2 regions of the Clostridium sp. HMP27 genome follow, and region 2 is predicted to be linked to the other one. Evidence: a T-box and tRNA genes for the amino acid it is inferred to sense, from the RefSeq annotation. Region 2 holds a T-box; the other holds one or more tRNA genes.
What was found. The T-box of region 2 lies ahead of asnS (asparagine--tRNA ligase). A T-box ahead of a tRNA ligase gene usually reads a tRNA of that ligase, here a tRNA-Asn.
Positions count from the first base shown of each region.

Region 1: it has a tRNA-Asn gene. The T-box ahead of asnS (asparagine--tRNA ligase) is inferred to sense a tRNA for this amino acid. The anticodon was not compared.

Region 1 is NZ_JMFY01000044.1:660-14,084, reverse strand. It holds gene spoIIE (stage II sporulation protein E) at 1-1,426, shown strand, start outside; gene tilS (tRNA lysidine(34) synthetase TilS) at 1,532-2,923, shown strand; gene hpt (hypoxanthine phosphoribosyltransferase) at 2,926-3,462, shown strand; gene ftsH (ATP-dependent zinc metalloprotease FtsH) at 3,542-5,350, shown strand; gene DP68_RS17055 (thioesterase family protein) at 5,465-5,848, shown strand; gene DP68_RS17050 (type III pantothenate kinase) at 5,990-6,787, shown strand; gene dusB (tRNA dihydrouridine synthase DusB) at 6,778-7,752, shown strand; gene greA (transcription elongation factor GreA) at 7,906-8,388, shown strand; gene lysS (lysine--tRNA ligase) at 8,404-9,915, shown strand; tRNA gene DP68_RS17030 (tRNA-Asn) at 10,127-10,201, shown strand; T-box leader at 10,266-10,433, shown strand; gene DP68_RS17025 (glycine--tRNA ligase) at 10,477-11,868, shown strand; gene murD (UDP-N-acetylmuramoyl-L-alanine--D-glutamate ligase) at 12,278-13,425, shown strand, end outside.
Region 2 is NZ_JMFY01000008.1:12,249-33,111, reverse strand. It holds gene DP68_RS04555 (M20 family metallopeptidase) at 1-847, shown strand, start outside; gene arcA (arginine deiminase) at 943-2,166, shown strand; gene DP68_RS04545 (PHP domain-containing protein) at 2,288-2,968, shown strand; gene DP68_RS04540 (S8 family peptidase) at 2,995-6,585, opposite strand; gene DP68_RS04535 (ectonucleotide pyrophosphatase/phosphodiesterase) at 6,749-8,053, shown strand; gene DP68_RS04530 (permease) at 8,151-8,630, shown strand; gene DP68_RS04525 (permease) at 8,627-9,172, shown strand; gene DP68_RS04520 (alanine/glycine:cation symporter family protein) at 9,236-10,648, opposite strand; gene surE (5'/3'-nucleotidase SurE) at 10,881-11,636, shown strand; T-box leader at 11,705-11,942, shown strand; gene asnS (asparagine--tRNA ligase) at 12,030-13,421, shown strand; gene DP68_RS04505 (AEC family transporter) at 13,448-14,386, shown strand; gene DP68_RS04500 (dUTP diphosphatase) at 14,607-15,098, shown strand; gene DP68_RS04495 (DMT family transporter) at 15,182-15,613, shown strand; gene DP68_RS04490 (S8 family serine peptidase) at 15,748-16,944, shown strand; gene DP68_RS04485 (acetyl-CoA carboxylase carboxyl transferase subunit) at 16,991-18,730, opposite strand; gene DP68_RS04480 (acetyl-CoA carboxylase biotin carboxylase subunit) at 18,743-20,080, opposite strand; gene fabZ (3-hydroxyacyl-ACP dehydratase FabZ) at 20,085-20,516, opposite strand; gene accB (acetyl-CoA carboxylase biotin carboxyl carrier protein) at 20,539-20,863, opposite strand, start outside.

The DNA of each region.
Region 1 (13,425 bases), on a different contig from region 2:
AGATTGGGAAAGAAAACAGGAAAACCTAAAGGAAAATTATATAAGCAAAACTAAGGAAATTTTCAACTCAAAGTTAACAGACTTCTCTGGATTGTTAATGGACATGTCTACTACTTTGGCAGGGCTTGCAGATAATGATAAACTTCAAATGAAGGTAAAGAGTAGTGCTTTAGTAGAGAATTTAGCAGATAGAGTATGCAGTAATTGTAATATGAAATCTATGTGCTGGAAAAGGGAAAGTTTCTACACCTACTCAGCATTTGTAGAGTTAATAGATAATTATCAAAATAAAAGAGAAAAAGTACCTTATGAAATAGAAAGAAAATGTATAAAAAGATCACTTCTTATAAAAAATACTGAAGAAATAGTAAAAAGTTATATCGTGAACGAAATGTGGAGAAAGAGATTGGCAGAGTGCAGGGAGTTCTTATCTAATCAAATCGGAAATATTTCAGTTGCTGTAAATGAAATAGTTGAAGAGATGGATTCAAGTACGCAATTTAACAAGTATATGGAAAATGATATAACAAGGGTTTTAAATAAAAATCACATTAAATTTAAGGATGTTTTTTGTTACAATGATAATGATGGAAGAGTGCTCGTAAATATGACTATGGATGCTTGCGGAGGAACTCAGAAATGTGTTAAAGATATTTTACCTCTAATTAACTCAATTACTGGTAAGATTATGAGCGTAAGCGATGACGGATGCAATATAAATCCTAAGGATAATACGTGTAACTTTACATTAGAAGAAACTCCTAAGTTTCATGTTGCTTCATATGTATCTAGATTGTGTAAAGACGGAGAAAAACATAATGGAGATAGTTATTTATATCAAAAGGTTAATAATGGAACTTATTTGACTATGATAAGTGATGGAATGGGTTCAGGTCCTCAAGCAGGAAAGGAAAGTTCTGCAGCAGTAGATTTGATAAATAAGTTTGTAAAACTTGGATTTAATAAACTAACGGCTATAAATACAATAAACTCACTTATGACTATTAATTTTTCCCAGGATGAAAAGTTCTCTACTGTAGATTTAAATACTATAGATTTATATACAGGTGAAGCTGAATTTATAAAGGTAGGAGCAGCAGCAACTTTAATCAAATCGGAAAATAAAATTGAAACAATGGATTGTAAGAGTCTTCCTATTGGTGTGTTAGAAAAGGTAGATACAGAAGTAATAAAAAAACAAGTTAAAAATGGTGATATGATAATAATGGTTAGTGATGGAGTGCTTGATTATGATAATGAAGAAGCGGGTAAATCGGATTGGTTAGTAGAATATTTAAGTAAGGACAATACAAATGATCCTGAGATACTTTCTAATAATATCATAAAAAGGGCAAAGGAATTAAGTAAAGGCAAAATAAAGGATGACATGACTGTTGTGGTTTCTAAGGTTTATAATTTATATTAAATTCATTAAAAACTAGAATCCTTTATTATATTGTAGGGATTCTAGTTTTTAATTTTTTATTTATGATATAATTATCCATATTAGTTTTTTAAGGAAGGGTTAAAAATGTTACAAAAGATAATAGAAACTATTAAGGAAAATGCAATGTTTAATAAAGGAGATAAAATAATCGTAGGTGTTTCTGGGGGACCAGATTCTATGTGCCTTTTACATATTTTAAATACTTTGAGGAATACATATTTTATAGAGATTGTAGCTGCTCATTTAAATCATGGACTTCGAGGAAAAGATGCCGATGAAGACGAAGAATACGTGAAGAGATTTTGCGAGAAGAATAATATTGAATTTTACTCGAAAAGAGTTAATATTGATGAACTATCTAATGCATGGGGAATATCTTCAGAAATGGCTGGAAGAGAAGCGAGATATTCTTTTTTTCAAGAACTTTTAACCAAACTAGATGCAAATAAAATAGCCATAGCTCATAATGCTAATGACCAATGTGAAACCATACTTATGAGGATAATAAGGGGAACTGGACTTGAAGGACTTGAGGGCATAAAACCTGTTAGGGATGGGATATACATAAGACCTTTAATAAAGATTACTAGAGATGAGATAGAAAATTATTGTGATAAAAACAATATTAATCCGAGAATAGATAAAACAAATCTTCAAAATATATATAGTAGAAATAAAGTTAGATTGGAATTAATTCCTTATATAAAAGAAAATTTTAATTCGCATATAATAGAGGTAGTTAACAGACTTGGAGAAAATATAAAAGTTGACAATGACTTCATAGAAAAAAAGTCTAAAGAATTTTTTGGAAAATATTGCATTATGACTCCAAATAAAGTTAAAATTAAAAGTGAAGCATTTAATGAACATAAGGCATTGCTTAGTAGAATGATTAGAAAAGCAGTTGAAGTGGTTAAAGGAAATCTTGTTAACTTTGAAAGGGTACATGTAGAGTATGTAATATCGCTGCAAAGAGGAAATACTGGAAAGGAAATTGAACTTCCTGGAGGTATAAGAGCTTTAAACAATTATGGAGAAATAATATTAAGTAAAGAAGATAAAAATGAAATAGAAAGGGACTTAGGAATTTACGAAATACATCTTAATGAAAAGAACAAAATAGGTAAGTTTAATATTGAAGCAAGTATATTAGATAAAAAGTTTCTTGAAAGAGTAAGAGAGAACTCATGGGAACAATACTTCGATTATCAAAAGGTTAATGGTAATATAAGTCTTAGATATAGAAAAGAAGGAGATAAATTTCAACCTTTAGGTATGAAAGGTACTAAAAAATTAAAGGATATATTTATGGATTTAAAAGTACCTAAATCTATAAGAGACGATATACCTATTATATGTGTTGGAGAAGAAATAGCATGGATTGTAGGTTATAGAATAAGTGATAAATTTAAAGTAGATAAAACTACAAATAAAATACTTAAAATAAAACTAGAAAGTGAGGAAGAAAAGTGGTAAATATGAGAGAAGACATTCAAGAAATACTTTATAGTGAGGAAAAGCTTAAGGGAAGGATAAGAGAATTAGGTAGAGATATCAGTGAGGATTATCAGGATAAGAATTTAATGCTTATAGGAGTATTAAAAGGTTCAGTTCCATTTATGGCTGATTTAATGAAAGAAATAACAGTACCGTGCATTATGGATTTTATGGCTGTTTCTAGCTATGGTAATTCTACAAGTACTTCAGGTGTTGTGAGAATTTTAAAGGATTTAGACTTTGAAATAGAAGGAAAAGATGTCCTGTTAATAGAAGATATAATTGATTCAGGAATTACCTTGAGATATCTGGTAGATTATCTAAAGGGAAGAGGAGCATCTAGTATAGAAATAGCTTGTCTTTTAAATAAATCTGAGAGAAGAAGAGTTGAAATAAATGCAAAGTATATGGGGTTTGAAGTTCCGGATTTCTTCTTAGTTGGGTATGGATTAGATTATGCAGAGAAATATCGTAATCTTCCTTTTATAGGAATATTAAAGGAAGAAATTTATAAATAATTACTACTAATATTATTGTAAATAAATATTTGATATGATACAATTTTACAATATAACAACAAAGAGAGGGGGGCCAGGAATGAATAAAAAGTTTTCAAGTGCAACGGCCTGGGTTATAGTTTTTATAATGGTCATCTTTGCTGCGCTATTCTTGGCGAGAACTAATGAGAGTTCAACAGCAATTAATTTTAATCAATTCCAAAAGCACTGGATCAACAATGAAATAAAAAGTTTTGAAGTTAAAGAAGATAAAATGACAGTTGTGGGTAACTTAAAAAATGGTACTCAGTATGAAACTATAGTTCCGTTTGAAAGACTTAATGAATTTGTGAGTACACATGATAAAAACGGTGAAGTGATAGAAAAATATGCACTTCCAGCTAGAACACCTATGTGGCTAAATTGGCTACCTACTGCCTTGGTAATACTTATGTTTGTAGTGTTTTGGTTCATGTTTATGCAACAATCACAAGGTGGTGGAGGCAATAGAAGCGTAATGAATTTTGGTAAGAGCCGGGCTAAGATGGCTGCACCAGATAGAAAAAAGGTTACATTTAATGATGTGGCGGGGGCAGATGAAGAAAAGGCAGAGCTTGCTGAAATAGTTGATTTCTTAAAGCAACCTAAAAGATATATAGAAATGGGAGCGCGAATACCTAAAGGAGTTCTGCTTGTAGGACCTCCTGGAACAGGAAAGACATTACTAGCTAAAGCTATTGCAGGTGAAGCTGGAGTTCCTTTCTTTAGTATTTCAGGTTCAGATTTCGTAGAAATGTTTGTAGGTGTAGGAGCTTCTAGAGTAAGAGACTTATTTGATCAAGCGAAAAAGAATTCACCTTGTATTATTTTTATAGATGAAATAGATGCTGTGGGTAGGCAAAGAGGTGCAGGTCTCGGTGGGGGACATGATGAAAGAGAGCAAACTCTTAATCAACTACTAGTAGAGATGGATGGTTTTGGAGTTAATGAAGGTATCATAATGATAGCGGCTACTAATAGACCTGATATATTAGACCCTGCATTATTAAGACCTGGAAGATTTGATAGGCAAATTGTAGTAGGTGCTCCAGATGTAAAGGGAAGAGAAGAAATATTAAAAGTACATGTAAAAAACAAACCTCTTGCAGATGAAGTAAAACTAGATGTTCTTGCAAAAAGAACTCCAGGATTTACAGGAGCAGATTTAGAAAACTTAATGAATGAAGCTGCACTTTTAGCAGTTAGACAAAATAAAAAAGAAATAGGTATGGATGAGCTAGAGGAAGCTGTTACAAGAGTAATAGCTGGACCAGAAAAGAAAAGCAGAGTAATTGATGAGGATGACAGAAGACTCACTGCATATCATGAGGCAGGTCATGCCGTGGTTATGAAACTTTTACCTCATGCAGATCCTGTTCATCAAATCAGTATAGTTCCTAGAGGAATGGCTGGTGGATATACTATGCATCTTCCTGAAAAGGATAGTTCATATATGTCAAAATCAAAGCTTTTAGATGAGATAGTAGGCTTGCTTGGTGGAAGAGTAGCTGAAAAGCTCATAATAGGGGATATAAGCACTGGAGCTAAAAACGATATAGATAGGGCAAGTACCATAGCTAGAAAGATGGTTATGGACTATGGTATGAGTGAAAAACTAGGACCTATAGCTTTTGGAAGTGGTCATGATGAGGTGTTCTTAGGAAGAGATATAGGTAAAGCTAAGAATTATAGTGAAGAAGTTGCTTTTAAGATTGACCAGGAAATAAAAGAGCTTATAGATGGTGGATATAATAAAGCTGAAACATTGCTTAGAGAAAATATAAGTAAGCTTCATGCTGTAGCTAAAGCTCTATTAGAAAGAGAAAAACTTGAAGCAAATGAATTTGAAGAAATATTCAATAATAATTAATGATTAAACAGAGGTTTATTACCTCTGTTTTTTTAAATTATTTACCAAGTATTTGGGTTTAGTGATATAATAATTTTGTTGTTATAAAATTTTATACAGAAGCGGGATGATAAAGTGGATTTTAATTTAAGGGAAGGCATAAGTGCAGTTGCTGAAATAACAGTTACAGATAGAGATACTGCAATTTTTTATGGCTCTGGGGACTTGCCTGTATTTGCTACACCAGCGATGATTGCACTAATGGAAAGTACAGCAAAGAGTTCGGTGGGGTTACATTTAAACTCTGAACTTACAACAGTGGGGATAAAGGTAGATGTGGATCATATAAGAGCTACTCCAAAAGATATGAGGGTTAAATGTGAGGCAGTGCTTGATAAAATAGAAGGAAAAAAGTTATTTTTTAAGGTTACTGCATGGGACGAAAGAAATAAAATAGGCGAAGGAATACATATAAGGTATATAGTAGATAGTATTGATTTTATGAAAAAGTTGAAGTAATTATTGTTAAAGCCGTGGAGTATCTGGACTTTATAATTTACAGATGCTCTTTTTTAACTTATAATTGTGTGTATGTAAACGTCAATAACTACACAATATACACATAATACATTATGAATTTTAAGAAAGTGGTGATTAACTTTGATTTTAGTTCTAGATGCCGGTAATACTAATATGGTATTAGGTCTTTATGATGGAAAAGAGCTAATTGCAGACTGGAGATTGTCCACCGATTCTATAAGAACAGCAGATGAATATGGAATACAAGTTATACAATTATTTGTGCAAAATAATTTAGATATTTCTGATGTGGAAGGGGTTATAATTTCCTCTGTAGTGCCTAATATCATGTATTCTGTAGAACATATGATACAGAAGTATTTTAAAATAAAACCTATAATTGTAGGGCCTGGAGTGAAGACAGGAATTAATATAAAGTACGATAATCCTAAGGAAGTGGGAGCGGATAGAATAGTAAATGCAGTAGCAGTTCATGAAAAATTTAATAGACCTGCTATAATAATAGATTTTGGTACTGCTACAACATTTTGTGCACTAACTGCATCAGGAAACTATTTAGGGGGAACCATATGTCCGGGTATAAAGATATCTTCAGAAGCATTATTTCAAAGGGCAGCAAAACTCCCTAGAGTTGAATTGGTAAAACCACCATCTGTAATATCTAAGACTACTATAACAAGTATGCAGGCTGGAATAATATATGGATACAGTGGATTAGTAGAATATATAGTTGAGAAAATGAGAAAAGAAATGACTGAAATTGGAGAGCAAAATCCATACGTAATTGCAACTGGTGGATTAGCTAAGCTAATAAGTGAAGAAACAAAATGTATAGATGAAATAGACCCATTTCTAACCCTAGAAGGATTAAGATTAATATATGAAAAAAATAAGGAGCTAATTTCTTCATGCAAATAGGAAATTTAAGTTTTGAAGATAGTGTTTTTTTAGCACCTTTGGCAGGGGTTACAGACATTGCCTTTAGGGGATTATGTAAAGATATGGGCTCGGGACTTATATATACTGAAATGATAAGTGCAAAAGCGCTTTATTATGAAAGTGAAAATACAAAGGAAATGCTTAGATTCGATGAAAAAGAACTGCCAATTGCTGTACAAATATTTGGACACGAAGCAAATATAATGGCAGATATATGTGAGGAATATTTTAATCAAAATGATGATATATGCCTTATAGATATAAATATGGGATGCCCAGCTCCTAAAATAGTGAAAAATGGAGATGGTTCAGCTCTTATGAAAGATCCCAAACTAGCAGCATCTATTATTAGGGCTATAAAAGATAAAACCAATAAGCCTGTTACTGCTAAGTTTAGAAAAGGATTTGATAAGAATAGTATAAATGCTGTGGAGTTTGCAAAGGAACTTGAGGCGGCGGGAGTAGATGCTATAACGGTTCATGGTAGAACAAAAGAGCAGATGTATGAAGGAAAAGCAGATTGGGATATAATAAGGGAAGTAAAAAGAGCGGTTTCCATTCCAGTGATAGGAAATGGAGATATATTTACTGCGGAAGACGCTTTAAGAATTAAAGAAGAAACTTGTTGTGATGGCATAATGATAGGAAGAGGTGCTTTGGGAAATCCATGGATATTTAGACAGGTTAAACAAAAAATTTGTGGAGAAAAAGTAACGTATCCTACATCTTCCGAGATAATAGATATGTGTGTTGAACATTTTAAAAGGTCAATTTACTATCATGGGGAACATAAGGCAGTAAGGGAAATGAGAAAGCATGTATCCTGGTATATAAAGGGATTAAAAAACTGTACTAACATAAAAAATATGATAAATAACGAGAAGGAATCACAAAGGGTATTGGATATATTACTTCAATATAAAGAAGAGTTGAGAATAGAATAAAGTCATTGGATAAAAGTTGACATTGATTTAATGCTGTTTTATAATTACTTAAATGATTGGATAAGTGACAGAATTACATATATTTTGCATAAATTAGGTATAATCATAATAATATATAAAAAAGCATTTAGCAAAATTAAAGGGGAGAATAAAATGAGCGATTCAAAGAAGTATATAATGACTTATGAGGGTGTTAGAAAATTAGAAGAAGAATTAGAGTATTTAAAAACTGTAAAAAGAAAAGAGATAACTGAAAAAATAAAGGTAGCTATTTCCTTTGGAGATTTAAGTGAGAACTCCGAGTATGATGAAGCTAAAAATGAACAAGCTTTTGTTGAAGGAAGAATAATGCAACTTGAAAATATGCTAAAGAATGCTAGTATTATAGATGAAAGTGAAGTACCATCAGATACTGTTAATGTAGGTACTATAGTAAAGGTTAAGGATTTTGAATTTGATGAAGAAGTAGAATATATTATAGTAGGTTCAGCAGAAGCAGATCCTCTAGAAAACAAGATTTCCAATGAGTCTCCTGTAGGTAGGGCTTTAATTGGCAAAAAGCCAGGAGATATGGTAGAGGTTGCTGTTCCTGATGGCGTAAATAAGTTCGAGGTCTTGTCAGTAAGAAGAAGTTAATGGAGGAATGAAAAAATGTCAAATGAACAAAAGAATTTAGTAAATGAGGAACAAGAGTTTAATCAGCTCATTCAAGAAAGAAGACAAAAGTTTTTTGATCTTCAAGCTGCAGGTAAGGATCCTTTTGATGTATATAAAGTAGAAAGAACTCATACATCAAATGAAGTTAAGGAAAATTATGAAGAGTTAGAGGGAAAAGAAGTCACTGTAGCAGGAAGATTGATGTCTAAGAGAGTTCATGGAAAAGCTGGATTTTCTGATATTCATGATAGATATGGTAAACTTCAATTATATATAAAGATAAATGATGTTGGTGAAGAAAAGTTAAAAGAGTATAAGACTTTTGATATAGGTGATTGGGTTTCTATAAAAGGTACTGTATTTAAAACAAAAACAGGAGAAGTATCTGTACACATATTGGATTTTCAGTTAATTGGAAAGTCTTTAAAACCGCTTCCAGAAAAGTGGCATGGTCTTAAAGATCCTGATTTAAGATATAGACAAAGATATGTAGATTTAATTATAAATCAAGATGTTAGAGATACTTTTATGAAAAGAACAGCTATTATAAGAGCTATAAGAGAGTTTTTGGATAACAGAGGATATTTAGAAGTTGAAACTCCTGTACTTTCACCTATAGCTGGAGGAGCTGCAGCAAAACCATTTAATACTCATCATAATGCCTTAAATATAGATATGTACTTAAGAATAGCTACAGAGCTTTACTTAAAGAGACTTATAGTAGGTGGATTTGAAAAGGTATATGAAATGGGTAAGAACTTTAGAAATGAAGGAATAAGTGTAAGACATAACCCAGAATTTACAATGATAGAGTTATATGAAGCGTTTGCAGATTATAATGATATGATGGAAATTACTGAAAATATGATGGCTTATGTATGTGAAAAGGTTCTTGGCACTACAAAGGTAATGTATGAAGAAACAGAAATAGATTTTACTCCACCATGGAGAAGAGTTACTATGGTAGATGCAGTAAAGGAATATGCTGGCATTGATTATAATGCTATTAAAGATGATGAAGAAGCAAGAGCTATTGCAAAAGAAAAGCACCTAGAGTTTAAGAAGAATCTTAGTGAGTGCACTAAGGGAGATGTTCTTATAGCGTTATTTGAAGAGTTTTGTGAAACTAAGCTAATACAGCCTACTTTTGTATTAGATTATCCAGTGGAAAACTCTCCTCTTACTAAGAAAAAGAGAGGAAATGAAGCATTTACTGAAAGATTTGAAGGATTTATATATGGAAGAGAAGTATGTAATGCATATTCAGAGTTAAATGATCCTATAGTTCAAAAGGAAAGATTTGTTCAACAGCTTAAGGAAAGAGAACTAGGAGATGATGAAGCTTACATGATGGATGATGACTTTATAAATTCTCTAGAAATAGGTATGCCTCCAACTGGTGGGCTTGGAATAGGTATAGATAGAATGACTATGTTCTTAACAAATTCTGCATCTATAAGGGATGTTATACTATTTCCAACTATGAAACCAATGAACAATCAGTAGTAAAAATTATAAAGTGGTTTTTATTAATGATAAATAATATATGATAGGCAAAAATTAATATAGAAAGTTTATTTAATAGGCTTTTTATATTAATTTTGTTATCATATGTTTCTTGTTTAAATTATTTCATGATTTCCCATAATTTTATGAAAAATTTTATAAAAGTGGTTGAAATTAATAAAAAATATGTTATAATAATATCAAATGATATTCCGCGATAGCTCAACGGTGGAGCACTCGGCTGTTAACCGATAGGCTGAAGGTTCGAATCCTTTTCGCGGAGCCATTTTTATTTTTTGGGAAATGCATTGACAAATTATATGCATCTGATAAAATATATAGTAATTTAATAATGCACAATGAAAAAGATGAGTAGTAATAGAGTTTTTAAAGAGAGACTATGGCTGGTGTGAATAGTTAAGGTTTTATTATGAATGGAGCTTTGGAGTGTAAGGATTAGAAAAGCAGGGCTGTGCCAAAAAGGGTGGAACCGCGGAAGAGAAACTTTCGTCCCTTTATGGTAGAGTCTTTTTTATATTTTAAATTAAAGGAGGAATATATATGGCTATTGAAAAAACCATGGATAAGGTTGTAGCATTATGTAAAAATAGGGGATTTGTTTTTCCAGGCTCAGATATTTATGGAGGTCTTGCGAATTCTTGGGATTATGGTCCTTTGGGAGTGGAATTTAAAAATAATGTAAAAAAGGCTTGGTGGAGAAAGTTTGTTCAAGAAAGCCCGTATAATGTAGGATTAGATGCAGCTATATTAATGAATAGAGAAGTATGGGTAGCTTCAGGTCATGTTGGTGGATTTTCTGATCCGTTAATGGATTGTAAAGAATGTAAAGCAAGATTTAGAGCGGATAAGATAATAGAAGACCATATGACAGAGCAAGGCGCGGAAGTAGCCAGTGCAGATGGATGGACTAATGAAGAGTTAAAAGAATATATAGATAAGCATAATATAGTATGTCCTAAGTGTGGTGAAAAGAACTTTACAGATATAAGAAAGTTTAATCTTATGTTTAAGACATTTCAAGGAGTAACTGATGATGCTAAATCAGAAATATATCTAAGACCAGAAACGGCTCAAGGTATATTTGTAAACTTTAAAAGTGTGCTTAGAACTTCCAGAAAGAAGGTGCCTTTTGGAATTGCCCAAATAGGTAAGTCCTTTAGAAATGAAATTACTCCAGGTAATTTTACATTTAGAACTCGTGAATTTGAGCAGATGGAATTAGAATTCTTCTGCGAGCCAGGAACGGACTTGGAATGGTTTAAATATTGGAAGGATTATTGCTGGAATTTCCTATTAAACTTAGGTATGAATAAGGAAAACTTAAGAATGAGAGATCATTCTGCTGAAGAGCTTTCATTCTATAGCAATGCAACTTCTGACATAGAGTACTTATTCCCATTTGGCTGGGGAGAGTTATGGGGAGTTGCTGATAGAACTGACTATGATTTGAAACAGCACATGAAGCATTCGGGAGAAGATTTAACTTATTTAGATCCAACCACTAATGAAAAATATGTTCCTTATTGCATAGAACCTTCTTTAGGTGCAGATAGAGTTGCACTAGCATTTCTTGTAGATGCTTATGATGAAGAAGAACTAGAAGGCGGAGATAAGAGAACAGTACTACATTTACATCCGGCACTAGCTCCTTTTAAAGCTGCAATATTACCATTAACAAAGAAATTATCCGATAAATCTACAGAGATCTATGATATGTTAAGAAAAGAGTTTAATGTAGATTATGATGAAGCAGGAAGTATAGGAAAGAGATATAGAAGAGAAGATGAAATAGGAACTCCATATTGTATAACTATAGATTATGATACTTTAGAAGATAATACTGTTACAATAAGAGATAGAGATACGATGGAACAGCATAGAATAAAAGTTGATGAGTTGATTAACTTCATTTCAGAAAAAGTTAAATTTTAATATATAATTTTAATATATAAATCAAAAAAAGCTGCGACATTTGTCGTAGCTTTTGATTTATATTGATATAATAAAAAACCATATATAAAATTAAATAAAAAAAGTGCCGGAATAACTCCGGCAATTATAGGGTTTAATCATGGGGATATGTTATATGTTCAATTAAAACTTGGGGAATTATATTAATGTTTCCTTACGGCACAATATTAGTATAGCATATATATATAATTTTGCAATACCTGATAATAAAGTCTTTAAATTAAGTATTTTCTTACAATTTCGACATGAATTGCTGATGAATTTTATATAAATTTGTATATATTTTGACATTGAATTGCTTAGGGACATATAATTATAGAAGAAGAAAAGTGATATAATTTAATATAGAAATTATGCATGGAGGTAAATAATGAATAGACAATTTGATGAGTTTAAGAAATTTATAGAAGGAAAAGAAACTGCTGTAGTAGGGATAGGTGTAAGTAATAGACCGTTAATAGATTTATTAGTAAAATTGAATGCTAAGGTAACAGCTTTTGATAAGAAAAGCGAAGCTGAGCTTGGAGAAATAGTAGAAAGTTTAAAGACAAAGGGAGTAAAATTAGTTGTTGGAAAAGATTATTTAACAAAGCTTAAAGGATATGAAGTTATATTTAAAACTCCATCTATGCGAATAGATAGCCCTGAACTATTAGATGCTAAGCGTGAGGGTGCATATATAACGTCGGAAATGGAAGAGTTTGTAAAATATTGCCCTGGAAAAATATATGGGGTTACAGGAAGTGATGGAAAGACTACTACTACAACACTAATATATAAAATGTTAAGTGAACAAGGCTATAAAACATGGGTGGGAGGAAATATAGGAACTCCTTTGTTTTCTAAGATAGAAGAAATTAGTAAAGAAGATAGAGTAGTTTTAGAATTATCAAGCTTTCAACTTATGACTATTCATGAGAATATGGAAGTAGCGCTTATAACAAATTTGTCACCTAATCATTTAGATATGCATAATGGTATGGAAGAATATATAAATGCAAAGAAAAATATATACTTAAATCAAACAAATGATAATTTATTGGTTTTAAATAGAGATAACAGCATTACTAGAGATATGGTAAATGAAGCAAAGGGTAGGGTTTTTCTTTTTAGTATAAGCGATAAAGTAGATAAAGGAGCATATTACTATAATGATAAACTCTATGTTATGGGAAAAGAAGTATGCTTTAAAAATGAAGTGAAGTTGAAGGGTATGCATAATATAGAAAATCTATTAGCCGCATTTTGTTGTGTCTATGAAGATGTATCGTTAGAAACTATGAAAAAGGTAGCTACTACATTTGCAGGTGTAGAACATAGAATGGAGTTTATAAGGGAGTTAAATGGAGTTGAATATTATAATGATTCAATAGCATCTAGCCCAACTAGAACACTAGCGGGTTTGAAAGCCTTTGGAAGACCTGTAATATTGATAGCTGGTGGATATGATAAAAAGATATCTTTTGATATTTTAGCGGAAGAAGGATATCCATATATAAAAACACTAATACTATTAGG
Region 2 (20,863 bases):
TTTAGATGAAATAGGTGGAGAAGTCGTAGTCCTAGGTACTCCTGCAGAAGAAGGTGGACCAAATGGAAGTGCCAAAGCAAGTTTTGTTAATCATAATTTGCTTCAGGGTATAGATGCTTGTATGATAATTCATCCAGCAAATACAACAGGGGTAACTGGAAATTCTCTAGCTGTGGACCCACTTGATTTCGAATACATAGGCAAATCAGCCCATGCCTCAGGTTCACCTGAAAAGGGTATTAATGCCCTAGATTCGGTTATTCAGCTTTTTAACGGTATAAATGCCTTAAGGCAACATGTGCCTACGGATGTACGCATACATGGAATTATTACTCATGGTGGTGATGCCCCAAATATAGTGCCTGATTATGCAAAAGCAAGATTTTTTATTCGTGCAGCTACTAGAAAAATTTGTGATGAAGTTACCTCTAAAATTAAAAACATTGCGCAAGGTGCTGCTCTTGCCACTGGTGCGAAACTAAATATAATAGCCTTTCAAAATAAAGTTGACAACTTTCTTATCAATAAAAGTTTTGATGAACTATTTATTGAAAGTTCTAACTTGCTTGGTTTAGAAATAAGCACCAAGGCAAAAGAGGGATTAGGGTCAACAGATGCAGGAAATATAAGTCAGGTTGTTCCTACTATACATCCTCATATAAAAATTGGTGGTAATACCTTAGTAGGACATACCCCTGAATTTTGTGAAGCATCTGTTTCTAAGGAAGCCGATGAGGCATTAATTATCGGTGCAAAAGCTCTAGCAATTACTGGACTCACTTTGATTACAAATAAAGATAAATTACAAAAAATAACATCTGAATTTAATAGAATTAAATCCAATTAATCTTTAATCCATTTCTATGTAAATATAAATTAGCATAATATTTTATTGAATTGATAAACTAATGGTTAGAATAGATAATAGAAAGGATGAAGCCTATGTATTCTAACCCAAGTATTTCTGTTTACAACGAAATAGGAAAACTAAAATGTGTACTACTTCACTGCCCTGGGGAAGAAATTGAAAATATAGTGCCAGATTATTTAAGAAGACTTTTATTTGATGAAATTGCTTATTTAAAACAAGCTCGCAAAGAGCACACTGAATTTGCCAATATTTTAAAAAAAGAAGGTGTGGAGGTCCTATACTTAACAGATTTGATGGCAGAAATCTTACAATATCCACAAATCAGGCAAGAGTTTTTGACAGAGTTTATGGAGGAAGGCGGTGTAGTTACATGGGGCTTGCAAGAAGCCATTATGGAATTATTTAACCCATATTCCCCTCATGAACTTATAAGAAAATGTATATCTGGAGTACGTAAAGAGGAACTTAGGCATATTAAGCCTAAATCACTAGGCGATATGGTTAAAAATCCTTACCCATTTTATTTGGATCCTATTCCAAATCTTTATTTTCAAAGGGATCCATTTGCCTCAATTGGAAGAGGGATTTCTTTAAATGTGATGGCAAATACCACAAGGAATAGAGAAACTTTATTTGCTAAATATATCTTTAATTATCACCCTAGATTTAAAGATGTAAGCCGTTGGTACAACCGTGATAAGACACATCCTATCGAGGGTGGAGATATTTTAGTTCTTTCTGACAAAATACTAGCTATAGGTATTAGCGATAGAACAGATCCAATGGCTATTGAAAGATTATCACATAAACTCTTAGCTTCAGATGAACCCTTCGAAGTAGTTTTAGCCTTAGATATTCCAAAAGCAAGGGCATATATGCATTTAGATACTGTATTTACAATGGTAGACTATGATAAGTTTAGCATATATCCAGGAATTGAGGATCCTTTAGATGTATATAGAATAACTAGAAGCAAAAATAATGAGATAAGCATTACTTATGAATGTGATGACTTATGCGATATACTAAAAAAACATTTAAGTCTACCTGCGGTAAACTTAATTAGATGTGGAAACGGAGATCCAATTGCTGCTAGCCGAGAGCAATGGAGTGACGGAAGTAACACTTTGGCTATTTCTCCTGGGAAAGTAATTTGTTATGATCGTAATTATGTTACAAATGAAGCACTTCGCAAAAATGGCGTTGAAGTGTTAGAATTCCAATCCTATGAGTTATCACGAGGACGTGGCGGTCCAAGGTGCATGAGTATGCCTATAATTAGAGAAAAGCTATAGATAAATATTAAACTTAATATTTATAATCTATATTTTTGTTATAATATCTATGATTTCTAGTACCCTTTATTAATTCTTTTTAATACTATAAATGTATAATAATTAATTAAAGGATTTTAATATGTTTTATAAGGGTGATTTTCACATACATTCTACAGCATCCGATGGCGACCTTACTCCAAGTGAAATAGTAAGCCTTGCAAGCAATGAACATATGGATATAATATCTATCACAGACCACAATACTATATTAGGTGTTGAAGAAGCCATTGAAGCAGGTATAAAACTTGGAATTACGGTAATTCCAGGGGTTGAATTATCTTCACGTTATAAAAATAAGAGTGTTCATATTTTAGGTTACTTTAAAGATGATAGATATAAGGATAAAACCTTTGAGAGATTCCTAAACCTTGTAAAAAATCATAGAGGAAATGATGCAAAACACTTAATAAATCTACAAAGCAGTTATAATAAAAATAGCCATAGGTTATCTGTTGATGATGGAATTAAGGCGTTAAAGCTATTTGGAGCAACAGTAGTTTTAGCTCACCCCATTCTTATAAATAAGAACTGTCTTACAGAAATTATTAATATGCCATTTGATGGTATAGAAGCAAAGCATTTTACACATACACCTAGTGATATGGAATTTTTCATGAAAATAGCTATTGAAAGTGGATTATTTTATACTGCTGGTTCTGACTTTCATACAAATAAGCAAACTGATTTAAAACATGGACTAATCGGAGATATATATCTGAATTCCCGGGAAATAGATGCGTTTTTAAAGATATTGCTTTAAACTATAAAGTCGCCTAAATGGCGACTTTATATATCTTTTGGTATTCTTAAAAATATTTCACCTATATTACACTCTATACAATCTTCTTTTATTGATATATTTCTACTTCTTAGCATTGTTTCATCTAGCCCCCTACCTCCAGCACGGATTGTTTCAAAAACCCTTTCTAAATCTAACTGCCCATAACCCCATTCAGGATTTGGATAGATATCCCCTTGCCTTCTTCTTGCCCCTCTTATAAAGTAAGTCTTCATCTTTCCTACAAAAAGACTTGGATCATTACCATCTACTAATCCCCATTGATATAATAGGGCACAAGCTCCAGCGTAAACTGCTGCTGCTACACTGCTGCCACTAATAGTAGTAACTCCTCCTCCTACTGCCGTAGTTTTAGCATTTATGCCTCCAGCCGCTACATTAGGAACTACTCTTCCATCCCTAGTATACCCTCTACCAGATTCCACAACTATTGCATTAGTATTTTGATTATAAAAGGCAGCTACTAGTACTTGTCTTGCAGTAGCTGGTGTTTGAATTGTAACAAAGGGTGTAGGGTTTAAAAATCTCGTTCCTTCCCTAACCAATGGCTTTTGAGGAAGCCATGCATCATATCTTCCATCTAAAACAAGATCCCCATATAGTACAAACTGCCATACTCCAGGTCTAGCATTTTCAATTCGTATTAATATTAATTCATCTCCTGTTAACTCTTCAGGAAGTGAATATTCTACAAATACTCTGCTTCTTTCAAATACTAGGTTTATTTGTTCTACTTCTTGAAGCTTAGCTGGAATTCTATCTATAGTTTCTCCTGAAGGTGATACTATACCTATAGAAAACACATCAGGCCTTCTTACCCATATTTGAAAAACTAAGCTTCTTTGTTCTGGAGCCATATTTAATTCAATAACTTTCCTATCACCCTGCTTTTCTAAAGTTCCAGAAGTATGTCCGTTTTCATCTCCCTCATTTCCAACACCTGTTACCACCGCTATCCCTCTTACCTTTGAAACTTCATCTATATATCTTTCTATAATTGTATTGCCATCATGTGGTCCACAATTAGTTCCAAGTGGTATAAAAATCACTGTAGGTTTGTTCAACGATTTTGCCACGTCAGATACATATCTTATAGCTGTTATAATATCAGTTCCCTCATACACAGGTACTGGAGTTGAAATACTTGCTATTCCTTCATCTATAGCATCAGCACTGGCCTGTCTAAGCTTTACAACTATAAATTGCACATCAGGCGCGGCACCTATGATTTCCTTATTATATCCTCTTGCTCCTATAATTCCTGCCATTTGTGTTCCATGGCCTATAGTATCCCTTTGTCTTACAACTCTATAAGGATCTCCTTGATTCTTTGAAATAGTTATTGCTTCATTTATTTGTGCTCTATTATATTCAGTTCCGTAATTAAGTCCCTTTGGATGAGTTCCTTCATTATCACTTTGATCCCAAATACTTAGTATTTTTGTTGTATCATCTTCGTACATAAACTCTTTATTTAAATAATCTATCCCCGTATCTATTATTCCTACATATACTCCTGTACCTAATAAATTGAGATATGGATTTACATGAAATTGATATATATTTGCAGATTCTTGAGGTTGTGTTTGCATCAATGTATATAATGATGACCTATCTACATAAACCACCTCTGGTATTCTTAAAATTTCTGTTTCCCTACCTCGCTCCACCGATATTATGGCGTAATTTTCATCCAAAATCGCTGCACTTGCATAAGGTACTTGCTGAAGTCTTGCAACTATATCCCCATCATATTCTACAAGATAATTTAAAAGAATTGGCTCTGGATTAACTCCCCCAGCTTCAGGAGATGTTTGACCTTCTGGCGCTGGTTGAACTTCTTGCTGCTCACGAATTAGTTTATCATAATAGTTATCATTTATATTCAATAGATCACCCCTAAAAAGTCTTAATAAATCAAAGGATGCTTGTGCACACACCTGACCATACCCCCAAGTAGGATTAGGATAAATAACCTGAGGTCTATCCTTGTTGGCACCTCGTGCAAGATAATATTTAAGTCTTTCTCCATATAAAAAGGGGTCATTCCCATCTACCATACCCCATTGCATAAAAAGTGAACATATTCCGCTTACATGAGGAGCTGCCATAGAGGTTCCACTTTTAGTATCTAGCCTGCCACCTGGTATTACAGATTGAATATCTTCTCCCGGAGCCACTAAATCTGGTTTTATTATATTTCCTCCAAGTTCTCCTCTTCCTGAAAAACTTGAAATAGTATTTGTAATTCCATTATAACTTCCTACAGAAAATACACTTTCTACTGTAGCTGGTATACCTATGGTAAAATACACTTCAGGCTCTAGAAATTTGGTATTGGGATTTAAGCCTTCTGTTATAGGAAGCCATATATTGTATCTTCCTTGATATTCTCCCTGTGATGTAATATTTAGATTCCAAATTCCCGACGTCAAAAAATCTCCTGTAGGTATTAAACTTATTATAATTTCTCCATTCATGTTATAAGGTTTAGGGCCTGTATAATAAACATAATATCTATCTTGTCCTATTGTACCTTCTTTGTATCCTTCAGTTATTCTAATTTGCTCTGAACGTATTCCACTAGGATTTACTATTTGTATAGTAATATCATTTAGTACAGGCTTATATATTTGAAATAATATTCCTCTCTCATCTGGTGCTATGTTCAAAGGTATTGTTTGGTTTTGTCTTAATTCACCGCCTGCATGATGTGCCTTATCTCCTTCGTTTCCAGCTGCAACTACAAAACTAATTGGATTTAACCTGCAGACAGTATCAATATATTGTTCAAATAAAGTACTTCCTGTATGTGATCCATCATTAGTACTAAAACTTAAATTTATTATCAACGGCTTATTAAGTTCTACAGCTTTTTCTAAAAGAAACTTTATTCCTCTCATAATTAAAGTATCCTTAGTATAATTTATTTGTCCTCCTGCAGTTATCTTAACCATAGCTATAGAACTTTCAAAAGCTACCCCATAATTTTCCCTGGAAATCTTTCCGCCAGCACATGCTATACCTGCAACATGAGTTCCATGTCCAAGGGTATCTCTTTGCTGAACTATACTAAATGGGTTTCCAGATTGAAGTGCTCTATTTATATCCGCTCTGTTATATACCATTCCCCCTTGAGATAAATCATATATATAATCAATTCTTGTAGTACCATCCTCGTTTATAAATGCAGAACTTGTATAGTCTATTCCAGAATCTATAAATCCCACTAGTGTCCCCTTCCCTGTCAATCCGCTGCTCCATACTGGTGGAACACAAGAAGCTCTATTACTATTCAAATCTGATGTGTATACTGTCCTTGGAAGTTCTAAATATTGTATCCCCCTTATTTCAGAAATCCTTTCTATGTCACCTACATTTAAAACTACAATTCCAAAATTATAGCCTAAATCTTCAAATGTTCCTCCTATAGCTGCAACTTGGCTAGATATTTCCTCAGGCCGAACATTATATATTACTGTTAATTCCACTTTTCCAGTTAAAAATTGTTCATTCTTTGATAACTCCGCTAACTTTGCCAATACACTTTGTGGTACATTTATTAAAAGATTTAACAATCCATTGGTTTTTATAAATATTCCCCCAAAAATTATTTATCAAATTATTTTATGATTAATAAACTGTACATGTTACAATATAGGTGAATATTTAATATTCCTTATCAATTAGTTTTATTCATGCATAATATATATAATATATCTAACCTGAAGGGGTGAAAAAATGACAACTTCTAAGTATTTAATAGTGTTATCCTTTGATGCTATGTCTTCAGAAGATTATGACTATATGAAAACTCTTCCAAACTTTAAGTTTATTTTAGATAATGGTTCCCATATAGAAAAAGTAACCTCTATATATCCAACCTTAACTTATCCTGCACATACATCTATCATTACAGGTATGCTGCCTAAAAATCACGGTATAGTAAATAATACATTGTTTCAACCTGGAAAACAGAGTCCTGATTGGTATTGGCATAGGAAATATATAAAGCGCCCTACATTATATGATCTAGCTAAAGAAAAAGGATTAAAGACTGCAGCGCTTCTTTGGCCTGTAACCGCTGGTGCTAATATAGATTATAATCTCCCTGAAATATGGCCAAATAAATGGTATGAGAATCAAGCCTTAGTTTCCCTTTTAAGTGGCTCTTTCTGCTATATACTTAAATTAAATAGTAAGTTTGGTAAGCTAAGAAAAGGTATATCTCAGCCCTTCTTAGATAACTTCATACTGCAGTCTGCATTGTACACTATTAAGAGTAAAATGCCTAACTTACTTTTAGTTCACTTTACAGATGTAGATACAAATAGGCATTTATATGGATATAACTCAAAAGAAGCTGTAGATGCTATTCACCGTCATGACTTTAGATTAGGTGAAATATTAAAGGCTACTAAAGATGTTGGTATATATGAAGACACTACATTTGTCATACTAGGTGATCATAGTGCATTAGATGAACATACCACAATAAATATAAATGTGCTCTTTAAAGAAAATGGCCTAATTACCTTAGATTCAAATGGAGAATTAAAGGACTGGGAAGCTTACTTTAGCAGCTGTGATGGAAGTGGCTATGTTTATTTAAAAGACCCTCATAGTAGTCATTTAATTAAAAGGGTTGAAGATATACTTATAGATTTCATAAAAAGAGAGAATAGTGGAATAGAATCTTTACTTAATAGGGACCAAGCAATAGGCTTAGGGGCTAATGATAAATGTTCGTTTATGCTTGAAGCTAAGAAGGGATATTACTTTTTAGAAAAGTATACTGGAAGTATTTTGGAGAAAGTAGATGAATCACTTATAGGCATTAAAAAACACTATACAAAGGCTACTCATGGCTACTCTCCTTTAAAACCTAATTACAGTACAATGTTTGCAGCTATAGGTAAAAATATAAAAAAAGGCGGAATAATTAAAGAAGCTAATATTATTGATGAGGGTCCTACCCTTGCTAAAATACTTGGTATTTCCATGGAGAATACTGATGGAAAGTTAATTAATGATTTGTTTATTTAAATCAACATACCTTATAAAGTTTGATTACTCCTATCACCCATTTGCATTTTTATAATAGACTAATAGTATATTAGTGCTTATTATATTGGAGGTCTAAATGTCATCTTTAATACTTTATATAAGTGCTGGAATCCTACTTATGCTATCTTACTTTAGAGATAAAAATAAAACTAAGGAGGCACTTATTAAATCCCTAAAATCCTTTGAAAATATAATGCCTCAATTTTTAGGGATAATATTTATAGTTGGAATAATGCTTGCACTACTTAAGCCTGAAGTCATATCCACTTTTATTGGTAAGAATTCTGGGGTTTTAGGAGTATTTTTATCTTCAATAATTGGATCCATAACAATGATGCCAACCTTTGTTGCGTTTCCTACTGCTGACATGCTCCTTAAAAATGGTGCCGGCTATGCACAAGTTGGAGCACTTGTATCTACATTAACGCTGGTAGGAGTGATTACTCTGCCTCTAGAATCTAAATACATTGGCAAAAAAGCTGCTTTTTTAAGAAACTTTGTGGCTTTTTTGTTTTCTTTTATTGTAGCACTTATCATAGGGTGGGTTTTTAAATGAAGTTTGCTAAAATATTAAAAAGATACAGTTTCTTTTTATTTTCTATTCTTATTACTATTCTGTTAACCTTATTTAATAAAAATATTGGGTTAAAGTCTTTTACTATAACGCTATCAAGTTTTAAACAAATGCTTTCAGTATTACCCCCGATAATGATAATGCTAGGATTAATGGATTCATGGGTTTCTAGAGAAACAATGATGAGATATATGGGAAAGAATTCAGGGCTTTTAGGAATATTACTTTCTATACTTATAGGTTCCCTTGCTGCTGGACCTATGTATGCAGCCTTTCCTTTTACAACGGTATTATTAAAGAAAGGTGTACGATTCAGCAATATACTAATATTTATGAATGCTTGGTGTGTCACAAAGATATCAACATTTTTATTTGAACTTACAGCTTTAGGTTATAAGTTTACCTTTGCAAGGCTCCTTGTAAACCTTCCTGGTATAATCCTCATGGGCTTTATAATAGAAGGACTCTTATCCCATGATGAACTTGAAAGTCTTTATTTAAATGCTGGAAAAACTGATAAATAAAAGAGGCATGTAGTAGTATGTAATACACTGCATGCCTTTTAAATTTATAAATTCTTATATATTTTATTTATCCCAACATTCAACATTTTCTAAATTAGGAATGCTATCTTTATTGAAATGAGGATCCTTTCCCTGTTTAAATTGAACTTCGTAGTCCCTTAATGCAGCTAAGGCTACCTTACCAAGCATGAAGATAGCACCTAAATTTATAAGTGCCATAAATGCCATAAATAAATCAGCCATATCCCAAACTATTTGTACTTTAGCTACAGTTCCAAATATAACCATACCAAGTACCGCTATTCTATATACAAAAACCCATACCTTATTTCCCTTAATAAATTCAATATTTGTTTCTCCATAATAGTAATTTCCAATTATTGAACTATAGGCAAACAAAAATATACATATTGCTATAAATGTATTTCCCCAACTTCCTACCTGTGAACTCAAGGCCTTCTGAGTAAGTTGTATCCCTGTTAAATTAGCTTCAGTATAAACACCTGAAAGAAGTATTATAAATGCTGTACAACTGCATATTAAAATGGTATCTGTATACACGCCAAGTGTTTGTATAAATCCCTGCTTTACAGGATGAGTAACCTCTGCAGTTGCAGCTGCATTAGGAGCGCTTCCCATACCTGCTTCATTTGAAAACAAACCTCTTTTTATTCCCATCATAATAGTTGTACCTATTGCACCTCCTACAAAAGGCTGTAATCCAAAGGCATTTGTAACTACAAGATTAAACATATGTGGTACTAAGGTTATGTTTCTTATAACTACAAATAATGCTGTCAATACATATGCTACTGCCATTACAGGCACTATAGCCTCTGCAGCTTGAGCTATTCTCTTTACTCCTCCAAATATGATAATAGATGTTAGGACTATTAATCCTACACCTACTATAAGCTTATTTACACCAAAAGCTTCTTCAAAAGCCACAGATATAGTATTAGCTTGCACTGAATTAAAAACTAATCCAAAGCTTATCGTTATAAGAATGGAAAATATTATACCAAGCCATCTCTTATTTAAACCCTGTTCCATATAATATGCAGGGCCACCTCTGTACCCTCCATTTTCATCTTTAACCTTATAAATTTGTGCTAGCGTACTTTCTATAAAGCTAGAGGCTCCTCCTATGATTGCTATAACCCACATCCAAAATACTGCTCCAGGCCCTCCAGCTGCAATAGCAATTGCTACTCCTGCCATGTTCCCTGTTCCAACTCTTGAAGCTGTACTTATACAAAATGCTTGAAATGATGAAACATGACTTTTATTTTTTTCTGTTATAGCCTTTCCTGCACCTTCTCCTAAAAGCTTAAACATGGTTTTAAAATATCTTATTTGAACAAATTTTGTTAAAAACCCAAAATATAAACCCACTCCTACCAAAACCGCAATTAATACATAAGACCATAGTATATTATTTACCTGCCCAATGGTATTCGTAAAAAACTCTGCCATATTGTTCCCTCCTATTTATTTAATGCATCTAAAATTATATCAAATAACTTATGAAAATTTAACCTTTTTTATTTCTATAAATACTTTTTCTGAATATAATAATTCAGATATTTCATAAAAGCTTTGAAGATAATAATTTGTATATAAATATATAATATTAATATATAATAAATAGTAATTAGCATAATTAGTTATATTAATACTTTATTTAATATATTTTTAGGAGGTAACTATGAAATTATTACTTACTAACGACGATGGCATACAATCTCCGGCATTACTTGCCTTAGCAAAAGAATTAGAAAAGGACCATGAGCTTGTAATAGCTGCACCAGATGCTCAAAAGAGCGCAACTGGTCATTCAATAACAATTGAAAACCCTATTATAATACGACCAATAAATTTACAAGGCGTATCATCAAAAGCTTATAGTATAAGTGGCACTCCTGCAGATTGTGTAAGAGTTGCAATAGATAAGCTTACAAGTGATAGCTTCGATATGGTTATATCAGGAATAAACTTGGGAACTAATCTAGGAACTGATGTGCTTTATTCTGGGACTGTATCTGCTGCAATAGAAGCTGCTATTTATAAAATTCCATCAATAGCTATTTCTTCAGAGGTACGCAAGGATAAACTTTGCTATGATATAGCTGCAAAATTTGCACCTAAAATTTTAGATACGGCAATGAAAAATGGAATTTATAAAGATTTAGTTTTAAATGTAAATGTACCTTGTGTTGAAGAGAAGGATATTAAGGGAATACAGGTTTGCCCTATCGGTGGTAGAACTTATGATAATTATTATTTAGAATCAACTACTGAAAACAACGAAATTTCAGTACTGTTAAGAGGTACTTTAAATAATAATATAGGCGACGGAACTGATAAGTTTTACTTTAATAATGGCTATGTAACTATTACTCCTCTTCATTATGATTTAACTAACTTTAAAATATTGCATGAAGTTGATAATTGGTTTAAATAAATAATCTTATTAAACTTTACCTTGACAGAAAATATTTGAATTATTATAATTATTAGATATAATAATATGTAAAAACTATGATAGGAAGAGTATGTATAGGATATAGCCAAAGCGAGCTGATGATGGTGCAAGATCAGTGTGAAGCCTTTACAGAAGAACATCCTTGAGTTTCTAACCGAAATTTTACGTAAAAGTAGGCTTAGAGGTTCCCAACACCTTATAGTTGGTATGTAGATTTTTCTATGTAGCTAAGAGGCCTTTTGGCAAATTGGGTGGTACCGCGAATATAAGACTTTCGTCCCTTTAGGATGAAAGTCTTTTTTTATTTTACAAATTATTTATAACATATAAATAAATTTTTACATAATATAATTAGATATAGGGAGGATAACTATGGAAACTATATTAATTAAACAGCTTTACAGAGAAACAGAAAAGTTTACAGACAAAGAAATTAGCATATCTGGGTGGATAAGAACTCAAAGAAATTCTAAAACATTTGGTTTTATAGAATTAAATGATGGAAGTTTCTTTAAAAATGTTCAAATAGTATTTGATGATAAGCTTGATAACTTTGCAGAAATTACAAAACTTGCTATAAGCTCATCCTTAACAGTAGAAGGAAAGGTAGTGGCTACACCTAATTCAAAGCAAGCTTTTGAATTACACGCTTCAAAAATAATAATTGAAGGACTTTCATCTTCAGATTATCCACTGCAAAAGAAAAGACATACTGTTGAATTCTTAAGAACTATAGCACACTTAAGACCAAGAAGTAATATGTTTTCTGCAGTATTTAGGGTGCGTTCACTAGCTGCCTTTGCTATACATAAATTCTTTAATGAAAGAGCATTTGTATATGTTCACACTCCAATAATTACTGGCAGTGATTGTGAAGGTGCAGGGGAAATGTTTAAGGTTACCACTTTAGACTTGAATAACATTCCCAAAACTGAAGATGGTAATATAGACTTTTCAAAGGACTTTTTCGCTAAAGAATCTAATCTTACAGTAAGCGGTCAGTTATCTGCTGAAACCTATGCATTAGCTTTTAGAAATGTATATACTTTTGGCCCTACATTCAGAGCTGAAAATTCTAATACTGCAAGACATGCAGCTGAGTTTTGGATGATCGAACCTGAAATGGCTTTTGCAGACTTACAAGATGACATGGATTTAGCTGAAGATATGGTTAAATACGTAATTAACTATGTAATGGAAAATGCTCCTGAGGAAATGGAATTCTTTAATAGCTTTGTAGATAAAGGCTTATTTGAGAGATTAAATAATGTAGTTAATTCAGAATTTAAAAGAGTCTCCTATACTGAAGCTGTAGAACTTCTTAAAAATTGCGGAGAAAATTTTGAATATCCAGTTGAATGGGGAATAGATCTACAAACTGAACACGAGAGATACTTAACAGAAAAAATATTTAAAAAACCTGTATTTGTTACTGATTATCCAAAGGATATAAAGGCATTTTATATGAGATTAAATGATGATGATAAAACAGTTGCTGCTGCTGACTTACTTGTTCCTGGAGTTGGGGAAATAATAGGTGGAAGCCAAAGAGAAGAACGTCTTGATGTCCTTGAAAAAAGAATGGAAGAATTAGGCCTTAATAAGGAAGATTACTGGTGGTACTTAGAGCTTAGAAAATATGGTGGTACTAAACACGCTGGATTTGGCTTAGGCTTTGAAAGAATAATAATGTATATCACCGGAATTTCTAATATTAGAGATGTTATTCCTTATCCAAGAACTACAGGTTCTGCTGAATTTTAATAAATAATTTTTAAAGGGGGAGTTCAATGGCTTTTTTAGATGCCTTAGGGAGTGTATTTAGCATAGTAATAATGATAGCACTAGGGTATTTTCTAACACATAAAAAGTGGATTGATGAAGAAAATGCTAAGGTTTTTGCAAAATTAATTACCAATATAGGACTTCCTACTATGATGATAAATAACTTAATGGTTAACTTCGACAAGGAAAAACTTTTAGATGCTGGCAAGGGACTATTTGTTCCCTTTGCCTCCATTGCTTTATCTTATATTTGTGCCAAGATCTTTTGTCGTATATTTAGAGTAAGAAAGGGAAGACAGGGAGCATTCCAATCTATATTCTTTGTATCAAATACCATATATATGGGTCTTCCTGTAAATCTAGCTCTATTTGGAGAACAAAGTGTTCCTTATGTACTTTTATATTATATAGCAAATACAACATTCTTTTGGACAATTGGGGTTTATGAAATAAGTAAAGATGGAAAGACTGGTGGAGCTAAGTTATTTTCTAAAGATACATTAAAGAGAATAATTTCCCCTCCTCTTTTAGGTTTTTCATCGGCTATAGTATTAATTCTTTTAGGTATTAAACTTCCAAGCTTTATATTAGATAGCTGTAGATATTTAGGAAACATCACTACACCTTTATCTATGATCTTTATAGGTAATACTATTTACTATGTTGATTTTAAGGGAATTAAAGTAGATAAGGATATGATCGGGTCACTCATAGGTCGTTTTGTAATTTCCCCCATACTAGTTCTTATTGTTATTCTTGTTTACCCACTTCCTCCACTAATGAAAAACGTATTTACTGTACAAGCAGCAATGCCTGCAATGACCAACACAGCTATTATGTCAAGGATTTATGATGCAGATTATAAATATGCAGCTGTTATGGTTGCAATTAGTACCTTATTAAGTGTACTTATTATTCCTATTTATAAGGTTTTGTTAACCTAATGTAAATAAAAGAAACATCGCTTTGCGGTGTTTCTTTTATTTATCAACGATTTAACCTAAGAAAACCGTTTTCACATTTACTTTAATCCATTTTTCACACATATATAAAAAAATTTTCATGTAACCGATTGCTGCACCTTTAACTTTTTAATAAGTTTATATAAAATATATTATGTAACTAAAATCTTAAGAAGAGTATATAGAAAGGCGGCCTTACAATATGAATCTTAAAAATCTTTTTGTAATGCAAGAAAAGCTGGATGAATATATAATAAACCAACATAATCTTCAAGATAAACCCCTTTTGCCGCAAAAGTTACTTGCACTTCAAGTTGAAATAGCGGAGCTTGCTAATGAAACACGTTGCTTTAAGTACTGGAGCACTAAAGGTCCATCTTCAAAAGATGTTATCTTGGAAGAATATGTGGATTGTCTTCATTTTATATTAACCATAGGCCTTGAAAAAAACTATACTGATATATCACTTACTATACCTGATGTTAGCTTACAAGCAGATATAACAGATAAATTTACAAACTTGTATATAGATGTAAATGATTTTATAATTTGCCCTTCTAAAGATCACTATCAAACTTTATTTGAAGACTTTCTGTTATTAGGTAAGTATTTAAATTTTACAGATGAGGATATCGAAAAAGGTTATCATAAAAAAAATTTCATAAATCATCAAAGACAGGTTATTGGATATTAAGAGGTAGTTTTTAACTACTTCTTTTTTTTATAATTACATTCTTCTTTGGTTACACTAAAAAAAAGGAGAGTGATAAATTAATTATGCTAGGAATAATTTTTTCGATAATTGCAGGAATAGCTATGAGTTTTCAGGGAGTATTCAACACAAGACTTGGTGAAAAAATAGGAATTTGGGAAACAAATGTATTTGTTCAAGGTACTGGCTTAATTGTTACTTTAATAGCACTTCTAATTTCGGGAAATGGCAGCTTTAAAAATTTACGTGCAGCAAACAAGTTATACCTTACCGGTGGAATATTAGGTGTGATAATAATATATACAGTTATGATGGGAATAAAATCACTTGGTCCTACCTGCTCCATTGCAACTATATTGGTAGCGCAATTAACTGCCGCTGCTATTATAGATGCCTTTGGACTTTTTGATTCCGCCCAAGTTAAATTTGGACTAACAAAAATAATTGGAGTTGGAGTTATGATTATAGGTATTATTATATTTAAATGGAAATGTTAAATTCTTAGGAGATACATTTTGTACCTCCTAAATATTCACAAAATGAATTTTAAAATTTTATATAGTTTTTATCACATATATATCTCTTTATCACTATAATATATAATGGAATAAATTTTAAGGAGTATCTTACTATGTATTTTTTTAAAAGTAAATTAAGCCCTGATTTAAAGGTACTCGTAAAAAATAAGCTTTACAAAAGCTTAAGAGTTATTATTCATTGTAAGCTGCTCCAAGAAAAAATAGAGGGGAAAATAAAAAGCTATAGAGGCCATGTTATTCATTCACTTCCTGATATAAATTGCATTGTAGCTAATTTATCTCCTAATGCAATAGAACGGCTATTGGAGTTTCCCAGTATAAGCTATATATCCTTAGATACAATGGCTTTTCTTTGTGCTAAAAGCATATTAAAGTCAAATGGATGTGCTTTACAAAGCAATCATAAGCTTACTGGAAAAGGAATTACCATTGGCTTAATTGACAGTGGAGTTTATCCACACATGGATTTAGTAAATCCTTATAATAGAATTAAGTGCTTTATTGATTTAATAAATCAATATAAGTATCCATATGATGATAATGGACATGGAACCTTTATAAGCGGCATATTATGTGGTAATGGATCTGCATCTAAAGGAGTTTATAGAGGGGTAGCTATTAATAGCAATTTGTATTGCATAAAAGCCTTTGATAACTTAGGAAAGGGTTATGTATCTAATATACTATTCTCTTTAAACAAGCTAATAGAAGAAAAGGATATCTATAACATAAAGGTTATATGCTTACCTTGTGAACTTCATGAAAACAATGAATTTATATTATCATTATTTTCTAAGTTATTTCAAAAGGCAGTTGATAATGGAATAGTTGTTGTTGTTCCTTCTGGACATAATGGAAACATAGAATGTTCTATAAGAGGTATAGCAACTTTATCAAATTGTATTACTGTAGGTGGAATTGATACTTCCTCTGATGATTTAAAGGCTTATGCCAATTCATCCTCAGGACCTGTAGGAAAGTTAGATAAACCTAACTTATCTGCATCTTGTGTAGATATATGTTCTCTAAACTCTAATATAAACTATATATCTGAACGTAATAATAGGCGTATATATCCTCGACCTTTAGATGACCCCTATATCACATATACTGGTACCTCCTGTGCAGCAGCCTATATATCAGGGCTTTGTGCTTTATTATTTGAAACTAATCCTGATCTTACATTTAAAGACGTTACTTCTCTTTTAAAAATATCTTGTAATATGCTAAATATATCAAGATGGATACAAGGTGCTGGAGTAATAGATATAGAAAAATTACTTCCATAAGTCACTAAGGAGTAATACAATCTTATATTGCATTACTCCCTAAAAATTAAAATTCTGAATACATACCCATATTTCTAAATTTATCATATCTTTTTTGTAACAACTCTTCATCTGATAATAAAGATAATTCATTAATTTTGCTTATTAGACTTATCTTTAATTCTTCGGATAATCTTTCTACATCTGTAGATGCATCTCCTGATGGTTCCTTTAAAATCTTGTCTATTATCTTAAACTCTTTTAGGTTTTGTGCAGTTATTTTCATTATCTCCGAAGCTTCTTCGGCCCTTGAAGAATTCTTCCATAGTATGCTTGCAAATCCCTCAGGAGTTAATATAGAATAAATGGCATTTTCAAGCATCCATACTTCATCAGCTACGGCTAAAGCTAAAGCTCCTCCGCTTCCGCCTTCCCCTATTACTATAGAAATAATAGGAGATTTGATTTGACTCATTTCTAAAATGTTGTTTCCTATAGCTTCCCCCTGACCTCTTTCTTCTGCTCCTATACCTGGATAAGCTCCTGGTGTATCCACAAAACAAATAATAGGTCTTTTAAACTTTTCTGCTTGCCTCATAAGTCTTAATGCCTTCCTATATCCCTCAGGATTTGGCATTCCAAAATTTCTTTTTATATTTTCCTTTAGATCTCTACCTTTTTGCTGAGCTATTACTGTGAAAGGCATGCCATTTATAGTAGCTATTCCACCTATTATGCATCCGTCATCTCCAAAGTATCTATCTCCATGCATTTCTATAAAATTATCAAATATTTTATCTATATAGTGAAGAGCAGTAGGTCTATTAGCCTTTCTAACAAGGTTTAACTTTTGCCAGGCCGTTAATCCATTGCATTCTTCAATACTTTCCTTACCGTCTTCATTGTTTTCAATGTTATTAATATCCTTAATACAGTCATTTCTATGAACCTTTACTAAATATCCTAGGGCATTTCTTAAATTTTTTCTGTGAATTATCTTATCTATAAATCCACGCTTTAACATAAACTCAGCTGTTTGAAATCCTTCTGGAAGCTTTTCATTAACGGTTTGCTCAATAACTCTTTTTCCTGCAAAACCAATTAGTGCTCCTGGCTCTGCAATTACTATATCTGCCACCATTGCAAAACTAGCAGTAACTCCTCCTGTGGTAGGATTTGTAATTACAGAAATATATAGTAATCCCTTTTCCTTAAATCTTGCAAGTGCTGAATTAACCTTAGCCATTTGCATTAGAGAGAACATTCCCTCCTGCATTCTAGCACCACCTGATGCTGTAAAAATTATAAGAGGTAATCCTTTTTTAGTTGCAAATTCAATTGCTCTTGTAAGCTTTTCTCCTACTACAGATCCCATACTTGCCATTAAAAATCTGCTATCCATAACACAAATTACAACATCTTGTTCATTTATAGTTCCTGTTCCTGTAATAACAGCTTCTTTAAGTCCTGTAGTTTCCTTTGAAAGCTCTACCTTTTCTTCATATCCTTCAAAGTCCAATGGATTCAAAGTTTTCATTTCTTTATTTAGCTCTTGAAAACTTCCTTCATCTAAAATAGATTCTATTCTTTCATATGCAGGCATCTTAAAATGATACTTACAAAAATTACATACTTTATTATTTTCCTTCAAATCGTTGATATATATTATTTGCCCGCACTTTTCACACTTCTCCCACATTCCTCCTGGAATATTAGGTTTTTGTTCTTCCTTATCATTTACTGATGTATTTAAATTTTGAGTACTTACGGTTATATATTTAGTCTTTTTAAATAATCCTTTAAACACCAAAATCATCTCCTACATTAGGTTTCTACCTACAAATCCTGTATCATAATTTCCTTCATTAAATTCCGCATTATCAATAATCTTAAATGCATACTCTATATTAGTTGTAAGTCCTTCTATCAAAAATTCACCTAATGCTCTTCTCATTTTATTTATAGCTTCATTTCTATCTTTTCCATATACAATGAGTTTTCCTATCATTGAATCATAATATGGAGATATAGTATATCCTTCATATATTGCACTATCTACCCTTACACCTAATCCCCCTGGCATAAATAATCCATCTATTCTTCCTGGACACGGCATAAAGTTTTTTGAAGGATCCTCTGCATTTACTCTAAATTCTATAGCATGCCCTTTTATCTGAATGTCTTCTTGTGTAAATTTCAATCTCTCTCCTGATGCTATTTTTATTTGCTCTTTTATCAAATCTACACCAGTTATAAACTCAGTTATAGGATGTTCCACTTGTATTCTTGTATTCATTTCCATAAAGTAAAAGTTCATGTGTTTATCTACTAAGAATTCTATGGTTCCGGCATTTTTATAATTTACATATTTAGCTGCTTTAACAGCTGCCTCTCCCATTTTACTTCTTAATTCTTCAGTCATTATTGGACTTGGAGCCTCTTCTAAAACCTTTTGATTTCTTCTTTGAATAGAACAGTCTCTTTCTCCTAGATATAGCACATTTCCGTAGTTATCTGCAAGGATTTGAATTTCTATATGTCTAGGATTTTCTATATACTTTTCCACATATACGTCATCATCTCCAAAGGCAACTCTAGATTCTTCCCTTGCTGCAAAAAACGCATCCAATAATTCTTTTTCTTCTCTTACAATTCTTATTCCTCTTCCGCCGCCACCTGCTGATGCCTTAATCATAACTGGATATCCTATATCATTTGCTATGCCCTTTATATTTTCTTCCGTAATTTTTTCTTCTACTCCAGGGATTACAGGAATCCCTGATTCTATCATCATTTTTCTAGCATTGGATTTATTACCCATAGAGTCTATGGTTTCAGCATCAGGGCCTATAAATGTTATGTTACATTCATTGCACATTTGTGCAAATTTGCTATTCTCAGATAAAAATCCGAATCCAGGATGTATTGCTTCTGCACCTGTAAGTACTGTAGCACTTAAGATATTCTTTACATTCAAGTAACTATCCTTTGACGCAGGGGGTCCAATGCAAACTGCTTCATCTGCCATTTGAACATGTAGCGCATCTTTATCTGCAGTGGAATAAACTGCAACAGTTTCTATTCCCATTTCCCTGCATGCTCTTATTATTCTTACTGCAATTTCTCCTCGATTTGCTATTAATATTTTCTTAAACATATAATCACCCTATCATAAACATAATTTCGGCTTCCGCTACTTTCTCATTACCTACTAATGCAACGGCATCTCCAACACCAAAATTTCCTCTTAATTTAGTAAGTTCTACTTGAAGTTTTAAAGTATCCCCTGGTACAACCTTTTTTCTGAATCTAGCCTTATTAACTCCTGCAAAATATGGAGTTTTACCCTTAAACTCCTCAAGACTTAAAACTGCTACTGCACCAGCTTGAGCTAAAGCTTCAACTATAAGCACTCCTGGCATAACAGGGTTACCTGGGAAATGACCTTGAAAAAAGTTATCATTCATAGTAACATTTTTTATTCCTACTACTCTTTTACCTGGTTCTAATTCCTCTATTTTATCTAACAATAAAAATGGATATCTATGAGGAATTATTTCCATAATATCTTTTATATCTAAACCTTCCATAATAACCTCCTAGCTTATTTATAAATTAAAGCTTTCTTATTTTTACCATTTCCTGACCATACTCTACCATATCTCCATCACTTACAAGAATCTCTAAAACTTCTCCATCCACTTCACTTTGTATTTCATTCATAAGCTTCATGGCTTCAATGATACAAATAGTATCACCTTTCTTCACTTCTTTTCCTTCTTTTATAAAAGAATCTTTATCAGGTGATGGTGAACCGTAAAAGGTTCCCACTATAGGTGAAGTTATGGTATATACATTGACATCATTTACTACTTCCTTTTTTTCTACAGCTAAATCTCTACTTACTTCCTCATCAAGAATATCATAACTTGGGGGATTG